DNA from 3 places in the Shewanella sp. SG44-2 genome. Region 1 is predicted to be linked to each of the others. Evidence: predicted binding sites of a transcription regulator. Region 1 holds the regulator's gene; each other region holds the start of a gene.

The links. Region 1 encodes LexA, which represses DNA repair genes until DNA is damaged. Its sites were predicted from a motif close to TACTGTATNNNNATACAGTA; they were not measured.
Region 2: a site for LexA is predicted at 4,161-4,180, ahead of dinB (DNA polymerase IV). Genes of this name have one in related genera too.
Region 3: a site for LexA is predicted at 3,552-3,571, ahead of recN (DNA repair protein RecN). Genes of this name have one in related genera too.

Annotation. Positions count from the first base shown of each region.
Region 1 covers NZ_JACJEU010000006.1:142,364-148,321, forward strand. Annotated here, with positions in the region: gene plsB (glycerol-3-phosphate 1-O-acyltransferase PlsB) at 1-1,258, opposite strand, end outside; gene lexA (transcriptional repressor LexA) at 1,523-2,137, shown strand; gene H5181_RS06815 (cell division inhibitor SulA) at 2,134-2,640, shown strand; gene coxB (cytochrome c oxidase subunit II) at 3,036-4,622, shown strand; gene ctaD (cytochrome c oxidase subunit I) at 4,632-5,958, shown strand, end outside.
Region 2 covers NZ_JACJEU010000003.1:99,022-104,979, forward strand. Annotated here, with positions in the region: gene nqrF (NADH:ubiquinone reductase (Na(+)-transporting) subunit F) at 1-46, shown strand, start outside; gene H5181_RS03285 (FAD:protein FMN transferase) at 169-1,182, shown strand; gene nqrM ((Na+)-NQR maturation NqrM) at 1,268-1,492, shown strand; gene bfr (bacterioferritin) at 1,726-2,196, shown strand; gene bfr (bacterioferritin) at 2,209-2,676, shown strand; gene H5181_RS03305 (hypothetical protein) at 3,014-3,499, shown strand; gene H5181_RS03310 (ankyrin repeat domain-containing protein) at 3,501-4,019, shown strand; gene dinB (DNA polymerase IV) at 4,218-5,297, shown strand; gene H5181_RS03320 (aminoacyl-histidine dipeptidase) at 5,407-5,958, opposite strand, start outside.
Region 3 covers NZ_JACJEU010000003.1:199,577-205,534, reverse strand. Annotated here, with positions in the region: gene barA (two-component sensor histidine kinase BarA) at 1-1,545, shown strand, start outside; gene H5181_RS03715 (YjaG family protein) at 1,535-2,131, shown strand; gene H5181_RS03710 (DUF3319 domain-containing protein) at 2,216-2,416, shown strand; gene H5181_RS03705 (AEC family transporter) at 2,505-3,473, shown strand; gene recN (DNA repair protein RecN) at 3,602-5,260, shown strand; gene H5181_RS03695 (hypothetical protein) at 5,332-5,958, shown strand, end outside.

The DNA of each region.
Region 1 (5,958 bases):
CTGGGCGCTCTATCCCACGTAGCACACTATTAATTGTCATAGCCAACATACCGGTTTTAGGCGCTAACAAACGTCCGGTACGCGAACGGCCGCCTTCAGTGAAATACTCGACCGCATAACCCTTAGCAAATAACTGATCTAAATATTCACGAAATACAGCGGTATAAAGTTTATTACCATTAAAACTACGACGGATAAAGAATGCCCCACCACGGCGGAACATCGGCCCTGCTGGCCAAAAATTAAGGTTAATACCGGCAGCAATGTGCGGCGGAACCATGCCCTGATAATACAAAATATACGACAGTAGCAAGTAATCCATATGGCTACGATGGCATGGAACATAAACAATTTCATGGCCATCATGATGTAACTGTCTTACTTGTTCGGCACCTTTGATATTGATACCACTGTATAATTTGTTCCATAACCAAGTCAGGAAACGTTCGGCAATACGCACCAAACTATCAGAATAGTCGGCGGCAATTTCATCAAGGTATTCAATGGCGGTTTCACGCGCTTTCTCGACCGTTACTTTCTTATTAGCAGACTCTTCTTCAATGGCTTTTTTGATAGATTCTGATTTTAATAAAGAGGCAAACAACGCTTGTCGATTAGGTAATTGTGGCCCTGTCATCACTTTGCGTTGACGGCGGAAATGCACTCGGGCGACTCGGGTTAATTTGTGAGCAATTCTTTTATCAGTACCATGTTCATCGGCCATATGACGAAGCGATAGTGCATTAGAAAACTGGACGAAATTATGGCGTCCTAAAAATAAAATCATTAACCATTTACGTAACCACGTAGGGTTTTCACGTTCAAATACAGCAGCTTTCATGCTGTCTTCTTCTTTACCGGGTGTACGTCCCCAATAAAGGCAAACAGGAACCAGCTGTATATCTAATTCAGGACTCTCACTGTGAAGTGACAATAAGCTGGTAAAATAATTAAGGAATTTGTCACCACTTTCACGTTTACCAAATAGTGGTTTGCGGCCCTCTAAACAGACCACACGAGGCACCGTTAAGCCATCAAGCTGTAATGGCTCATAAGGACTGGGCAGACCAAAGCCCTCAGTGATTTCGCTCAACGCGGCAATATCGCTAATAGATTCCGTTTTCATTAAATAAACCAAAGGTTTAGTTGGATCTATATTGAGGTCATCAAAAGGATCGTGAGGGACCACAATGGTCTGTACCATCCACTTTTGAATCCATCTTAATGCTCGTAAAAATATTGAATCTGGTTTTGACATGGTTATTTTCGCAACATAAGCCACTGTAATATTGATGTATAGGATACCAGAAACCACCCTGCTTACACTATCAGACCGATCTATCTTTACGCTTAAGCTCTCACTATCAGAAATAACATAAGACAGAACATTAGTAATAGTTAACTAAAACATATTGTTGAGTGATACTTAATCAACAAAATACAAAAAATAGTTGGTTAATACTTGCGCGAACATAAACACTGTATATAATGACAGTCACTGTATAAAAAGACAGGAATCATCATGAGACCGTTAACGCCGCGCCAAGCAGAAATTTTAGACTTAATTAAAAACAATATCGCCGAAACAGGTATGCCACCCACTCGTGCTGAAATTGCGAATCGTCTTGGCTTTAAAAGTGCTAATGCCGCCGAAGAGCATTTAAAAGCATTAGCCAAAAAAGGCTTTATCGAGATCATGCCTGGTACCTCAAGAGGCATTCGTTTACCTCATGAAGAACAGGTTGAAACCGGTCTGCCACTGATTGGGCAGGTTGCTGCTGGTGAACCAATTTTGGCTCAAGAGCATGTAGAGCAATACTATCAAGTCGATCCAAACATGTTTAAGCCCGCCGCAGATTTTTTGCTGCGAGTGCGTGGTGACAGCATGAAAAACATCGGAATTTTAGAAGGCGACTTACTCGCTGTACATAAAATGCAGCAAGCACGTAATGGCCAGGTTGTTGTGGCACGTGTTGATGATGACGTCACCGTAAAACGATTTGAACAAAAAGGTAATGTGATTTATCTGCATGCCGAAAATGAAGATTACAATCCGATAAAAGTAGATTTAAGTTGCCAAAGCCTAACCATCGAAGGGCTTGCCGTTGGCGTTATCCGTAATGGAGATTGGTTATGAACAAACTAATGGGCATCGCGCCACGCCACCCGGGCTTATGGGTAGATTTAACTGAAACAGAACTGCATGGCACCCAAACCATTCAAACATTACAAACTGTCACTCAAGGTGAAGCTGAACTGAGCCAATTGTGCAGCCAGTTAGCGATATTGAGCCAGCAAGGCAGATGGATTGTATTAATTAGCCCGCCCCATATTGGCTATAAACATATGCTGGCAAGTGCTGGTGTAAGAATGGATCGCATTTTACTGGTGCACACCAAAGATGAAGTCGAAACATTATGGGCCATGGAGAAAGCGCTCACTAGCGGTACATCGAGCGCAGTAGTGACTTGGACAAGCTCACTTGATGCTCGCGATAGTCGCCGTTTAGAAATTGTCGCTAAAAGTGCACGTGCATTAGGGGTGGTAATTGAAGATGTGAATGCTCACTTACCTCACAAACATCAACTTGTTAGCCCTACTTTAACAAATGGAACAAGTAATTTTTGCTCATTTCACTAAGCACGAACCCTTCATTACCAAGCCCTGTATTGAATTCAGGGTTTTTTTTCATCTTTTTTCAGCCTATTAGCCAACAAAGTGATCTTGATCAATGTTTAATCTACAAGTAATGTGGTTAACAAGGATGAAACATTTTTTATCTTTAATTGGACGTGAATGACAGTAATCAAGATTACTTTCAGACAAATGAGCCAAATCAAAATTGATAAGTTCAGTCGTAGGTACAAGCGTGGTGCACAGCTAACAATAAAACCGTAGACCGTCTGTTTACAGCCACCAAAGTACTTTGAGGTCATCAAACTTTTTTCGGGAACCGAAGAGTTTGCATAGAGCAGAGAATTACTGTGTGACTCTTCTTTGTAGTTGCTATTTGCAATTAGCAGAGGAGTAGTCTTGTGAAGCAATGGTTGTATTGTTTACTGGTTGTGTTTGTAGCACTTCCGCTTGGGGCAACAGAAATGCCCCTCAACATGACTCAAGGCGTGACAGATATCAGTGGCAAGGTTTACGACCTCCATATGACAATTCTTTATATCTGTTGTGTAATTGGGTTAGTGGTGTTTGGGATCATGATTTACTCAATGATTTATCACCGCAAATCAAAAGGCGCTGTCGCGGCCAATTTTCACGAAAGTACCAAAGTGGAAATTGCTTGGACCGTCATCCCTTTCATCATCTTAATCGGCATGGCTATTCCAGCCACCAAAACCTTGATTGCTATGGAAGATCCCAGTGATGCTGATCTCACCATAAAAATTACTGGGTCGCAGTGGAAGTGGCATTACAGCTATTTTGATAAAGACATCGAATTTTACAGCACATTATCCACCCCCAGAGCTCAAATTGATGGCAGTGAGGCCAAAGGAGAACATTACCTCCTCGAAGTCGATAAGCCATTAGTACTGCCTATTAATCAAAAAGTGCGCTTCTTGATGACATCTGATGATGTTATTCATTCATGGTGGGTGCCGGCGTTTGCCGTTAAAAAAGATGCCAATCCAGGCTTTATTAACGAATCGTGGACCCGCATTGATAAACCCGGTATTTACCGCGGCCAATGTGCCGAATTATGCGGTAAAGACCATGGTTTCATGCCGATTGTGGTGCAAGCATTATCGGAGGCCGATTTTGATAATTGGTTAGTGGAGCAAAAACAACTAGCAAGCAATGCTGCTGCAGCCGCTGCGGCATCAATGTCTAAAACCTTGTCTCTTGAGGAGCTAACCTCACAAGGTGAGCAAATCTATATTGCTAGGTGCGCCGCTTGTCATCAACCCAATGGCGCGGGTCTTCCTGGTGTATTCCCATCATTAATTGGCAGCCCTATCATAAAAGGGCCTGTTGAAGATCACCTGAATATCGTCTTAAACGGTAAACCAGGAACCGCAATGCAAGCCTTTGCAAAACAACTTAGCGCCCAAGAAATTGCCGCAGTAATTACCTTTGAGCGTAATGCCTGGGGCAATAATAGCGGTGATGTAGTGCAAGCAGTTGATATAGGCAACTTTTTAGGCAGTAACGAGGCAAGCACCGAACCAAGTAAAGCAGTAACCGATGCAGCAAGTACTATTGCAGCCACGGCAACTGACATTACCGATGCGGTTACCGACAAAGCCAATCAAGTTGTCGAAGCCGTAGCAGAAACTGTTGTACCAGAGGATCTGCCCACTTTAACCTTGGAGCAATTAATTGCTGAAGGTGAGCAGGTTTATGCTACGACATGTGCTGCGTGTCACCAAGCCACTGGCGCAGGTTTACCTGGCGCTTTCCCTTCACTTATTGGCAGCCCTGTTGTTACCGGACCGGTTAGCGGACATATCGATATCGTTATGCACGGTAAACCAGGAACCGCAATGCAGGCATTTAGTGGTCAACTTAGCCCTCGCAAGATGGCGGCGGTGATTACGTATGAGCGCAATGCGTGGGGCAATAATTCTGGCGAGGCGGTGCAACCTGCCGATGTCGCTAGCCATGGACAGTAGGGGAAAACAATGAGCACAACAACGCACGATACACTGGCTACCGCTCATGATGATCATCATCACGGGGCTCCGAAGGGGCTAATGCGCTGGCTACTCACCACTAACCATAAAGATATTGGATCGCTATATTTATGGTTTAGTTTCATTATGTTTCTTACTGGCGGCGCCATGGCAATGGTCATTCGAGCTGAATTGTTTCAGCCTGGATTACAGCTAGTAGAGCCTAACTTTTTTAATCAGATGACCACAGTTCATGGTCTCATCATGGTGTTTGGGGCGGTGATGCCCGCTTTTACCGGATTAGCTAACTGGTTAATTCCAATGATGATTGGTGCGCCAGATATGGCACTACCGCGAATGAACAACTGGAGCTTTTGGATTTTACCCTTCGCCTTTGCCATGTTATTAGGTTCGCTATTTATGGAAGGCGGCGGTCCTAACTTTGGTTGGACATTCTATGCCCCGCTCTCAACCACCTATAGCCCTGACAGTACCGCCCTATTTGTTTTCTCCATTCACATAATGGGAATAAGTTCGATAATGGGCGCAATTAACGTCATTGTAACCATTGTAAACTTGCGAGCTCCTGGCATGACATGGATGAAGTTACCTTTATTTGTGTGGACCTGGCTTATTACCGCATTTTTACTGATTGCGGTAATGCCAGTGCTCGCAGGTGCGGTCACCATGGTATTAACCGATAAGTTTTTTGGTACTAGCTTTTTTGATGCAGCAGGTGGTGGCGATCCGGTGATGTTCCAGCATATTTTCTGGTTCTTTGGTCATCCCGAAGTTTACATCATGATTTTACCGTCCTTCGGTATTATCTCCGCGATAGTACCAACCTTTAGCCGTAAAAAGCTGTTTGGTTATTCCTCAATGGTTTACGCCACTGCCAGTATTGCCATTTTGTCATTTTTGGTATGGGCACATCACATGTTTACCACTGGTATGCCTGTTTTTGCCGAATTGTTTTTCATGTATTGCACCATGTTGATTGCCATTCCAACCGGGGTGAAAGTGTTTAATTGGGTCGCAACAATGTGGCGCGGTTCTATGACATTTGAAACCCCAATGCTGTTTGCTGTGGCATTCATTATCCTGTTCACCATTGGTGGCTTTTCGGGTTTGATGCTGGCAATTACCCCTGCGGACTTCCAATACCACGACACATACTTTGTCGTAGCTCACTTCCATTATGTACTGGTTACTGGGGCGATATTCTCCATTATGGCGGCGGCTTATTATTGGCTGCCTAAATGGACCGGCCATATGTATAACGAGACCTTAGGCAAGTGGCACTTTTGGTGTTCGGTAATATCCGTCAACGTGTTGT
Region 2 (5,958 bases), on a different contig from region 1:
AGGTGTTGAAGACGAAAATATCTTATTAGATGATTTCGGTGGTTAATGAGTTAACTCATCACATTGACATGTAAGTCATGAAATTGCAGCAGTGCAGACAGGGTGGTTAAACACTAGTCTTGCACGCTGCAATTTTTTTTGTTTATTTAATACAAGTGTAAATTTGACATGACTGTAAATTCAATCAAGTTATTGCTATTGCCAGCGTTGTTGTTATTGGTGAGCGCCTGCAGTTCACCAGAGCCTATTATTTCATTATCTGGTAGTACTATGGGTACCACTTATCATATTAAAGTGGTCAACAGTGACCGCTTACCTGAAGCGCAGCTACTACAAGCTGAAATTGACATGGCATTAGAAGTCGTAAACGATCAAATGTCGACTTACCGTTCAGACTCAGAACTGTCTAAGTTCAATCAATTACAAGTTCAACAAAGCGTTAAAGTATCCGCTGATACCATTAAGGTTATCGAAGAGGGTATGCGTCTTTATCAGGAGACTGATGGGGCATTAGATATCACATTAGGACCAGTGGTTAATTTGTGGGGCTTTGGTCCTGATAAACGACCGACAACCATCCCGACTCAAGCTCAAATCGATAACGCTAAAGCTAAGATGGGCATCAAAGAATTGTCGATAAAAGGCTTAACATTAACTAAGCATAATGCAGACCTGTATGTTGACTTATCTTCTATAGCAAAAGGTTTTGGCGTTGATAAGATTGCCGCGATATTAGACAAATATCATGTATCTGGATACTTAGTTGAAATAGGTGGTGAGCTTAATGTTAAAGGTACTAAGGATGACAATACCCCATGGCGAGTGGCTGTAGAGCAACCTACTACAGAAGGCCAAGCCGTTCAGCAAGTGATTGAGCCTGGGACAATGTCATTAGCAACATCAGGTGATTACCGTAACTTTTATCAAGAGAATGGCGAACGTTTTTCACATTTAATTGATCCTCGTAACGGTTATCCTATTAAGCATAAACTTGCCTCTGCAACCGTGTTACACTCTAGTTGTATGACCGCAGATGGATATGCCACTGCGATGATGGTGTTAGGAACTGAGGCTTCATTGGCACTTGCTAAAGAGAAAAATTTAGCAATAATGTTAATTGAGAAGCAAGAACAGGGTTATCAGGTCTATTACAGCGATGCGTTTAAATCGTATGTTAAGTAGCTTCTTTATTTTTTAACTAGTTGATGAAACGACTGATTAATTCAACTAGTAGTACCATAATCTGAATGAGTAATTGGAGTTTGTAATGAGCACATTTATAGCAGCGTTTGTAGTGTTATTATTGTTCTTTTTGTTAATGTCTATCGGCTATATCGTGAAAAAGAAAGCGGTAGAAGGTAGTTGTGGTGGTTTAGGTGTTTTAGGTATTGAGAAAGCATGTGACTGTGACGATCCATGTGATAAACGTAAACGCCGTATGGAAAAAGAGCAAGCTCGCAATGAGTTGCTCAATCAAAATCGAATTATTTAGCATCGTTAATTGCCTAAAGCGAAGGTTAATAGACCAATGCTTTGTAAAGAGCCTTCATTTAGAAGGCTTTTTTTATGTTCGTGTATTGCTAACGAGTTACAAAGCTTAGTTATAATGATAATGGTTATCAATTGTAAGTGTGTGAAAATAAAGGAAAATTTGCTTTTTCTCCTATAGTGTTTTATCCTATTTGTAATTGATCGAGATCACATTATTTATCGAGGGGCATTACTATGAAAGGTCATCCTAAAGTCATCAGCCAACTCAATCGAGTACTCACCTGTGAGCTGACCGCCATTAACCAATATTTTTTACATGCTCGTATGTTTAAGCATTGGGGGTTGGAAAAGCTTAATGAGAAAGAGTATAAAAAATCGATTGAAGACATGAAGCATGCTGACAAGCTGATTGAACGTGTATTGTTTCTTGAAGGTTTACCTAACCTACAACAGTTAGATAAATTGCGCATTGGTGAGCATGCTGAAGAAATGCTTAGCTGTGATCTAGCTGCGATTACTGAACAAATTGCCATTTTGCGTGAAGCCATTAAGGTATGTGAAACTCAGCAAGATTATGTTAGCCGCGATTTATTTGAAGATTTACTCGAAGACGAAGAAGAGCATCTAGATTGGATTGAGTCGCAGCAAGAGCTTATCAATCAAACGGGTATTCAAAATTATCTTCAATCACAAATTAACGACTAATAGGAAATTATCATGAAAGGCCATCCAGAAGTCATCGACGCTTTAAATAGTTTATTAACTGGCGAATTGTCAGCCATGGATCAATATTTTGTCCATGCTCATATGTATGAAGACTGGGGATTCAATGAACTGTATACCCGTATTCTGCATGAGTCAGACGACGAGAAGTTGCATGCAGCTAAATTAGTTCAACGCATTTTGTTTTTAGAAGGCACTCCAGATGTTGGCAGCCGTGAAGCGTTGAATATTGGTAAAGATGTGCAAGAAATGCTGAGAAATGACCTTGCATACGAATATCATGTAGCAGACCATTTACGTAAAGTTATCGCGCTATGTGAAGAAAAAGCGGATTACCAAAGCCGTGAAATTTTAGAAGTGTTATTAGATGACACTGAATCTGACCACATGTACTGGTTAGAGAAGCAACTCGGTCTTATTGAACGTATTGGTTTACAAAACTATTTACAGACCAAAATGTAATGTCTTAATTGATACGTCACATGTTAAATAAGCCCAACTGAGTTTGGGCTTTTTTGTATCATTTCAACACTCATGTGGAGGCTCTGGAAGACAGATTAACCGCATTGGTGCTTGCTTTTTGAACTATTCGTTTAACCTGCAAACAAAAAATAGTCCAAGACATGAAGATTTTATGGGCTATAACAACTCATTAAATAAATTATTTTTGTTTAAAAAACGTTCAGTACCTTCCCCTTACTCTGGAAGAGATACATTAAAAGTGATAATGGTTTTTTTCTAATTAAATTGATATATTTAGTTTTTAATAGGACGTATTTTAAACTATATGGAAATGGAAATGGAAATGGAAATGGAAATGAATAGAAATGTACACCTTAAAAACTTCAAAAGTAGTCAACTCATATTTGATAATGATGAAACTATAATTATTTTAAAGTTCATATTTTCGAGTCAACATTCGATTATTGATGAGTTAGATATTACTGATGAAGTTCGTGAGTTTGCTCAAGGCTTGTTAGTTGAGGCTGTCGATGCATCTTATGCGATGGGATTTATCGACTCTTTATTTCGATCAACAATGAATCCTCAAGATGGTGCTAAAAAAGTCATAATAAAATTTGGGCGCAGCGCTGCAAAACATTGGTTTAGTCATGCAACAGCTAAAGACTTAATGCAAATAAAAATCTATGACAGAGTGAGAGAGCAACTATCATACAGCTTCGGTCGTGTTTTAGTGTTGTATTTAAATGGAATAGCAAAAACAAACAGTCGACATTTTGGTGTTTTAGCTTTTAACCTAAATAACAAAGTTATATGGAGTTAAAATGAAACTTAAGTTACTAATTGGATGCGCTTTTACTATTATTATTATGTATTCATTAGGTGCTATTTATTCTCTTGAAAATAGCCGTGTTGAAGATGTTGTATTATGCAGTGTCGAAGATAATACGCATTACATACCAAATTCGTTCTGTGAATTTTATTTGTTTAATTTTAGATTAACGAAACAAGACTTAGATGATCTTCAGTCTGTAGGTGGCATAGCATTTTTATTTGGCATTTCTAATCAGAAAAAAAGATATGTTTATTTAGATAAATTTATCGACAATGGTGCCTCCGTTAATACTAAAAGTAAGATTGATGGACTACCGCCTCTTCATGCCGCAATCTTACTCAATGATAAAAAATTAGTTGAATACTTACTGAGCAAAGGCAGTGACCCTCAACTGCTAGATAGTCAATTACGGTTAAATGCTTATGATTTTGTACTGTTTTTGAAAAGAAAGAATGACTCAATAAATCGAATTGAAGTCATAAGAATGTTGTCTACAATCAATTTATAAATTGAATAATTTGCTAGATGTTTTAGCTTTTTTCAGAATAATATTTTATTGCGTTTTAGGATGGCTTGAAGCTAGCTTTTTACATTTAAAAATATCTTGAGTCACATTTATTCATTATATTAATAATAAGCAATGATTGAATACTGTTTTTATATACAGTATCATTGTTTCAATTAAGATAATGATGATGGTTATAGAATGCGTAAAATCATTCACATCGATATGGATTGTTATTTTGCCGCGGTAGAAATGCGCGATTTTCCTGAACTACGAGGAAAACCCATTGCTGTTGGCGGCAGAAGTGACCGCCGAGGTGTGATAAGTACCTGCAGCTATGAGGCCCGCAAATTTGGGGTGCGTAGTGCTATGTCCAGTTATCATGCGTTGCAGTTGTGTCCGCAATTGATTTTAGTACCAGGGCGGATGGAAGTGTATAAATCGGTGTCACTGCAAATACGTGAGATTTTTCATCGATACACTGATCTTGTTGAGCCTTTGTCTTTGGACGAAGCGTATCTTGATGTGACTGATTGCGATGCTCACCAAGGCAGTGCGACATTAATTGCCAAGGCGATACGAGATGAGATTTTTGAGGTTACCGGATTAACGGCTTCAGCTGGTATAGCACCCATTAAGTTTTTAGCCAAAATTGCATCCGATTTAAATAAGCCGAATGGACAATATGTTATCACTCCAAATCAAATTGCTGATTTTGTAAAAGACCTACCGCTGAGTAAAATTCCTGGCGTTGGTAAAGTCACTTCAAAAAAGTTAGCCGATATTGGCTTAACCACTTGTTATGATGTGCAGCAATACCCTAAAGTGCAATTAATTGAGGCCTTTGGTAAGTTTGGCCATGTGTTGGCTGAGCGTGCTCAAGGGATCGATTCAAGACAAATCAGCCCGCATCGAGTGCGTAAGTCTGTCGGGGTTGAAACGACATTAGCCAAAGACATTTTTACGTTAGAGCAATGTCATCAGGTATTACCGCAGCTTATTCAAGAGCTGAGTACTCGGGTTCGTCGCAGTGCAAAAGACCGACAGATCCATAAGCAGGTTGTGAAACTGAAATTTAATGATTTTAAGCAGACCACCATCGAGCATCGCAGTGATGAGATTTCGATTAACCTGTTTCATGAGTTATTGCTGCAAGCATTACAACGAAGCCAAGGGCGAGGGATTCGATTAGTCGGTGTGAGCGTTGGCCTAGCGGATGTGACGTTGGCTCCTTCCGAGAGTAGTGTCGATCAAATTACTCAACTCGATTTACAATTTTAGGCGCCCATTTTATAACGGAAACCATACAGAGCAAAAAGGCGACATTGCTGTCGCCTTTCTTATATGGCTTATCAGCCAATTATAACCATAGCCACAATCACTTTACTGATTACGCCTCTTTAGCTGGGATACGCTCTAATACAGCAAGCAGTAATTCCCAATATTGACCAACCGTGGTGATGTTGACCATTTCATCTGGGCTGTGCGGATAACGAATCGTCGGACCAATCGATACCATATCCATGTGCGGATAAGGTTCTTTAAATAAACCACATTCAAGACCTGCATGAATAACCATCACGGTAGGATCTTTTTTATAAATATCGTTATAGGTGTCACGCACAATTGCCATAACAGGTGAGCTAGTGTCTGGTTTCCAACCTGGATAAGCACCGCTTAAATCAATGCTCGCACCCGATAGATTTGATAGTGCGGTTAGCATACCAGTGACTTCTTCACGTCCCGAATCGATTAATGAACGAATAAGGCATAATATTTCTACGCTTTCATCTTCAGTGCTGATCACGCCGATATTTAATGATGTTTCAGTGACGCCTTCTACTTCATCGCTCATGCGGATAACACCGTTAGGGCTAGCATGTAATAAGTCGATTAAGGTATTTTGCGCTTCTTCGTCCATCACTTTTGTTGGTGCATCAAT
Region 3 (5,958 bases), on a different contig from region 1:
CAGATTATTACTAACTTAGTCGGTAACGCTATCAAATTTACCGACAAAGGCAGTGTCATACTCAAAATACACTTAGTGGGTCAGGACGAAGATAACATTACCCTGCGCTGCGAAGTTATTGACACCGGTATTGGTATTGATGAGAGTCAGCAAGAATATTTATTCCAAGCATTTGGTCAAGCCGACTCATCCATTTCACGCCGCTTTGGTGGCACAGGATTGGGCTTAGTGATTACTAAACGCTTAATCAACCAAATGGGTGGCCAGATAGGCTTCACCTCTGCACCTAATAAAGGCTCAAATTTCTGGTTTATTCTGCCACTTGGGATCAGTCAATTTGAAATTGGCGAAGTGTTGCCAGTTGATGCGTTGCAACATAAATCAGTCTTATTGTATGAACCACGGGAATTAACCCGCGATACATTAAATCGCCGCTTGGTGTCGTGGCAATTAATTATCACTAATGTGGCCAATCCAGAAAATCTCACCTCCGTGTTACAAACTAAAAACAGCAAATTTGATTACATCATCATGAGCTGCCATGGTTTTGCCGACAATGCGTCTTTTATTCATTTATTACAGCAAGCCAAACAACATACTGACTGCCTGATTTTATTACATGACTGTCTAGATCAAGACATGATAATCAATGTGTTAAAAGTCAACGCAGATGTATTACTCAGCACCCCGGTGAGCGATTTTACCCTAGCGCATCATTTAATATATCCGCCAGTACCTTCTACTTTTGTCAGTTTACCTGAGCAGATAAATCTCGATGTAACACAACGCCTCAATGCATCAGTATTGGCCGTTGACGACAACATGGCCAATCTAAAGTTAATTGATACTTTGCTCAAAGAATTAGTCGACAATGTGGTGACAGTTAACAATGGCGCGGATGCGATTCAACAAGCTAAAAAACAACCATTTGACCTAATCTTCATGGATATTCAAATGCCAGGAACCGACGGCATAACCGCAACCCAGCAAATACGTTCAGAATCACTCAACCGTAATACGCCGATTATTGCAGTAACGGCACATGCTATAGCCGAAGAGCGTGAGAATATTTTGGCTAGCGGTATGGATGGTTTCTTGCCTAAACCGATTGATGAATTATCACTAAAAGGCGTCATTAGCCGCTGGATAATTAAACCCCAATTTACCCATTTTGATACTCATGTTCTCAATTGGGATTTATGCTTAACCCAAGCAAACCAGAAAACCGATTTAGCCTTAGACATGTTAAAGATGTTAGTTAATTCATTACCTGAAACAACCGCAACTATCGATAAGGCATTAATAGCCAGAGATGCAGAGACACTATTGCAGGCAGTGCATAAACTGCATGGCGCAACATGTTATTGCGGCGTACCGACCACACAAAAGCTCTGCCGGGATATTGAGTCAGCATTAAAGCATAAAATTGACATCGATGACCTAGAACCTGAAATACTAGAGTTACTTGATGAGTTAACTAAGGTAGAATCAGCTGCAAATCAAGTGATAAACCAGCTATCAGTGGATGTTCCCCATGACCAGTAAAACCGGTTTTTTTAAACGCCTAAAGGCATTGTCGTTACCTCAGAAGCAGCTTTTTGCACTCGCACTGTGTCAAAGAATGCTCCCAAACTATCAATTATTTTCTGAAGTATGTGAATTTGGCCAACCGCAGGTATTAAGTACTGCACTAGAGTTATTATGGCAAAGCCAATATGACAAAAAGCTTAAGTTCAATATTGATGTGCATTTACAGCGCCTCGATGAAAACACCCCTGATCCTAGCGATTTTGAAGCCTATGGTGCTTATCCTGCCATGGATGCGGCTGTTGCCATCGCCACCTTAATGGGTGCGATAGATGGAAAAATTGAAGAAGATATCACTAACATCAGTAAGTTATCATCAAGCACTGTCGCCAATTATATTGAAGCTATTAGTGATGAATCATTAATGGATGAAGAACTCGATGAGTTTGTTTTTTCGCATCCAGTAATGGAACAAGAAAAAGAATTACAAGGCATGTTACTCGACATTATCGAAGCCAATCCAGACATAACCAGCGAACTGGTTAAAGGTTTGCGTAAAGATATTATCGAAGCTGGTGTGTCTAATATTGGTATTAGCCTGTAGTTCGAACTTGTAGAACAAATCGATTAATGTCAATCAACATCATTTAGCCTGAAATTATTCAGGCTTTTTATTGAGTCTCGTGCAATGAGAAGAATTTTTTATCAAGGTTTCACTTTCAGTAACGCCAATGGTAAAACTGATGACTGGACACTAGTAATTGGTAATCAAGTACGAGTAGGTTCGTTATTTGAATTAAGAAGGCAAGTGCATTTTTTTTCTGAACTGGGAATATTACCCCCTCCGAAAATATCAAAGGCGAATTTAGCCTTAAAATCTGACAAATAATCACTCGTTTACCTTTAGCCTAATTGCATCTGCCTATCGAAAAGCAGTAAAGTGATCTTATTATCATTTTGCTAAGGAATTGCGAGGGATGTCCAGTATTCTTACCCCGCTAATCGCTGTATTTATTATTATGCTGCTCGGCAGTATTGTTCAAAAAATGCGACTGTTGCCAGCAGACACCGATTTGATCCTCAATCAGTTTGTCTATTACATTGCTTTCCCCGCAATATTACTGATTGTGCTTGCTGAAACGCGCATTGAAGACATTATTCAATGGGGCTTTATTGGTGGGTTTAGCCTAGCGATGGTCATTACTTACGCCTTAGTGATTGTTGTATCACTACTTAGCACACCTAAGAAGCAGGCCGTTGCTGCAATGCGCGCATTAAACGCTACCTTTGGTAATACCGCATTTATTGGTATTCCATTGCTGAGTTTATTATTCCCAGGTCATAAAATGGCATTAGTCGCTGCAGCGATTGCCAGCTTGTTGTCGGTGTTCATGTTTGCTTTTGCTTTAGTATCAATTGAGCTAGCCAGCCGTGATAAACAATCAACCGACCATGCCATCGTCATCATGGCTAATGCCCTGTATAAAAACCCCATCGTGGTTGGCAGTGTTATTGGCATTGGTTTATCAGCACTGCATATTACCTTACCGGATAGTCTGGCCTTAATGTTACACCAGGTGGGAAATACCTCTAGCCCATGTGCACTGTTTGCCATAGGAATGGTACTTGCCAAAGCCTTACGACATCAATCTGACACAAAGATGTTCAGTATTGGCTTGATTGCGGAACTGAATTTAATCAATTTACTCAAGTTAATTATTCAACCATTAATCGCCTTTGGTTTACTCAAACTGTTCGGCGTAGAAAAGGAATTACTGACCATGGGAGTTATTTTAGCAGCGTTACCAACGGCAGCAAGTGTGTATCTATTGGCCGACCGCTACCAAATTAACGCCAACGTCAGCGCCCAAGGCATTTTATATGGCACATTAATCACTTTTATCAGTTTGCCAATAATAGAAACACTCTTAAAATCCATTGCTTAATGATCAATCAAACCTAGATGATAAAATAGTCAACGATAATTATTGCTCAACCACTTTACTGTATATAAAATCAGTATATACTGTTTATCAATACAGTGGTTTGGTAGTTTCATTGACAGGAATTCATTATGCTTTGCCAACTCAGCATCAACAACTTTGCTATAGTGCGCTTTTTAGAACTCGACTTTAAAGCCGGTATGACAAGCATCACCGGCGAAACAGGTGCAGGTAAATCGATTGCTATCGATGCGCTTGGATTATGTCTTGGTAATCGAAGTGATGCCAACACTGTCAGGCCTGGAGCCAACAAAACTGAAGTAAGTGCACGATTTACCCTTCATGATGTTCCTTTAGCCAAACGCTGGCTTGAAGATAGCGATCTTGATGCTGAAGATGAGTGTATATTGCGTCGAACCATTAACAGTGATGGACGCTCAAGAGCCTACATAAATGGTAATCCTGTGCCTGTGACGCAATTAAAAGCCATCGGTCAACTATTGATTGGTGTTCACGGTCAACATGCACATCACGCAATGCTTAAAAGCGAGCATCAATTAAACCTACTCGACCACTATGCTAACCACAAAATACTGCTTGATAGCGTTAGCGCTAGCTATCAACGCTGCAAACAAGTGGAAAACGAGCTAAAGCATCTTGAGCAAGCTCAGCACGAACGCATTTCACGTCAACAGCTACTGCAATATCAAGTAGAAGAGCTTAATGAGTTTAACTTAGGCTTGGAAGAATTTGATGAAATAGAACAAGAACACAAACGCTTAGCCAATGGCACCGATTTAATTGAACGTTGCCAAGCAGGGTTACACTTATTGACCGAAAGTGATGAAGGCAATATAGAATCTCTGCTTAATAAAGTGGCCAGTATTGCTGATACGCTTCAAGGTTATGATGAATCCCTTGCACCTATTGGTACTATGATTAGCGATGCGTTAATTCAAGTACAAGAAAGCGCTAGCGAAATTGAAAGTTATTTAAGCAGTTTAGAACTTGACCCAGAACATTTTGCCTATTTAGAAAAACGCCTTTCAACGGCAATGCAATTGGCGCGTAAGCATCATGTGAGTGCAGATAAGTTGGCGCTACATCATCAAGCATTGATGAATGAATTAACCGAACTTGCTGACGATGAAACTAAATTAGATGGTATAAGACAACAACTTGAAGCCACCAGAAATGCCTATTTAACCAATGCACAAAAACTGAGTCAAAGTCGTAGTCGTTATGCCAAAGAATTAGACAAGCTAGTCACTCAGTCTATCCATGAGCTCAATATGCCTAAGGGTAAATTTACCATTCAGATTAGTCATAATCCGGACAACATTTCAGTTAATGGCTGCGATAGCATTGAATTTATGGTTACCACTAACCCTGGACAACCTTTGCAACCTATCTCTAAAGTCGCCTCTGGCGGTGAGTTATCGCGGATTGGATTAGGGATTCAAGTGATCACAGCTAAAAAAGTCGCCACTCCAACACTCATATTCGATGAAGTTGATGTGGGTATTTCTGGACCAACAGCATCTGTCGTCGGTCGTATGTTACGTAGCCTTGGTGAGTCGACTCAAGTGTTATGTGTCACCCATTTGCCGCAAGTTGCAGGTAATGGCCATCAACATATGTTTGTGAATAAATTTAATAAAGGTGGCAACACCGAAACGACCATGCAGACCTTAGATAAAGATCAACGGGTGAATGAACTTGCACGCTTATTAGGTGGTGATGTCATTACCGAAAATACCTTGGCTAATGCCCGTGAGCTGTTGCAATAATCGTTATGCACTTATAAAAAGCAAATCAATATGTTAACGTAAAGTTAAAATAGATTTACGGATAAATCATAATGATGAAAGTAATAAAGGGCTTGGGTATTTTTGTCGGGCTAATATGTAGCTTACTGGTATTCACCGTTGTCTGTTTAGTGACTATTAATGCAACAGACAGAACAAAGTCACCTAACACTCTTTTAGTTGAAAACTGGCTAAAACAGCAACCTATCGACCCTAGCGAAAATGGCTATGAGTATGCAATTACTATCGTAGGCACAATAGGAGATGATAAAACAAATGATAAAAAACCATTTATCAGCTTCAGCGAGCAAGAAATTGAGTTAACTGACAATTTTAAAACCGCTTGTTATCAAACGGATTTGATAATATGCAGTGAATTTATTAGCGATAATAGCGATAGTATTAGAAATGTCATTGGCGCTCATAAAGCCAATATACAACAATATAATTCATTATTAGATATGCCTTATTGGCAAGAAGAACCACAGTCTTTAACCCCAAATAATCAAGCTCACTGGGGTCTGCTTTTTAAGTTAAGAGATGTTCGTCAGCTTGCTGCGATAATAAGTGTAGATACATCTGACAACACACTTGACCAACAAGCTGCGGTAGCATTTTTAAACAAAGATGCACATTTTTGGAATATGGTTTATCACTCATCTCGCTCAACACTCAATCAT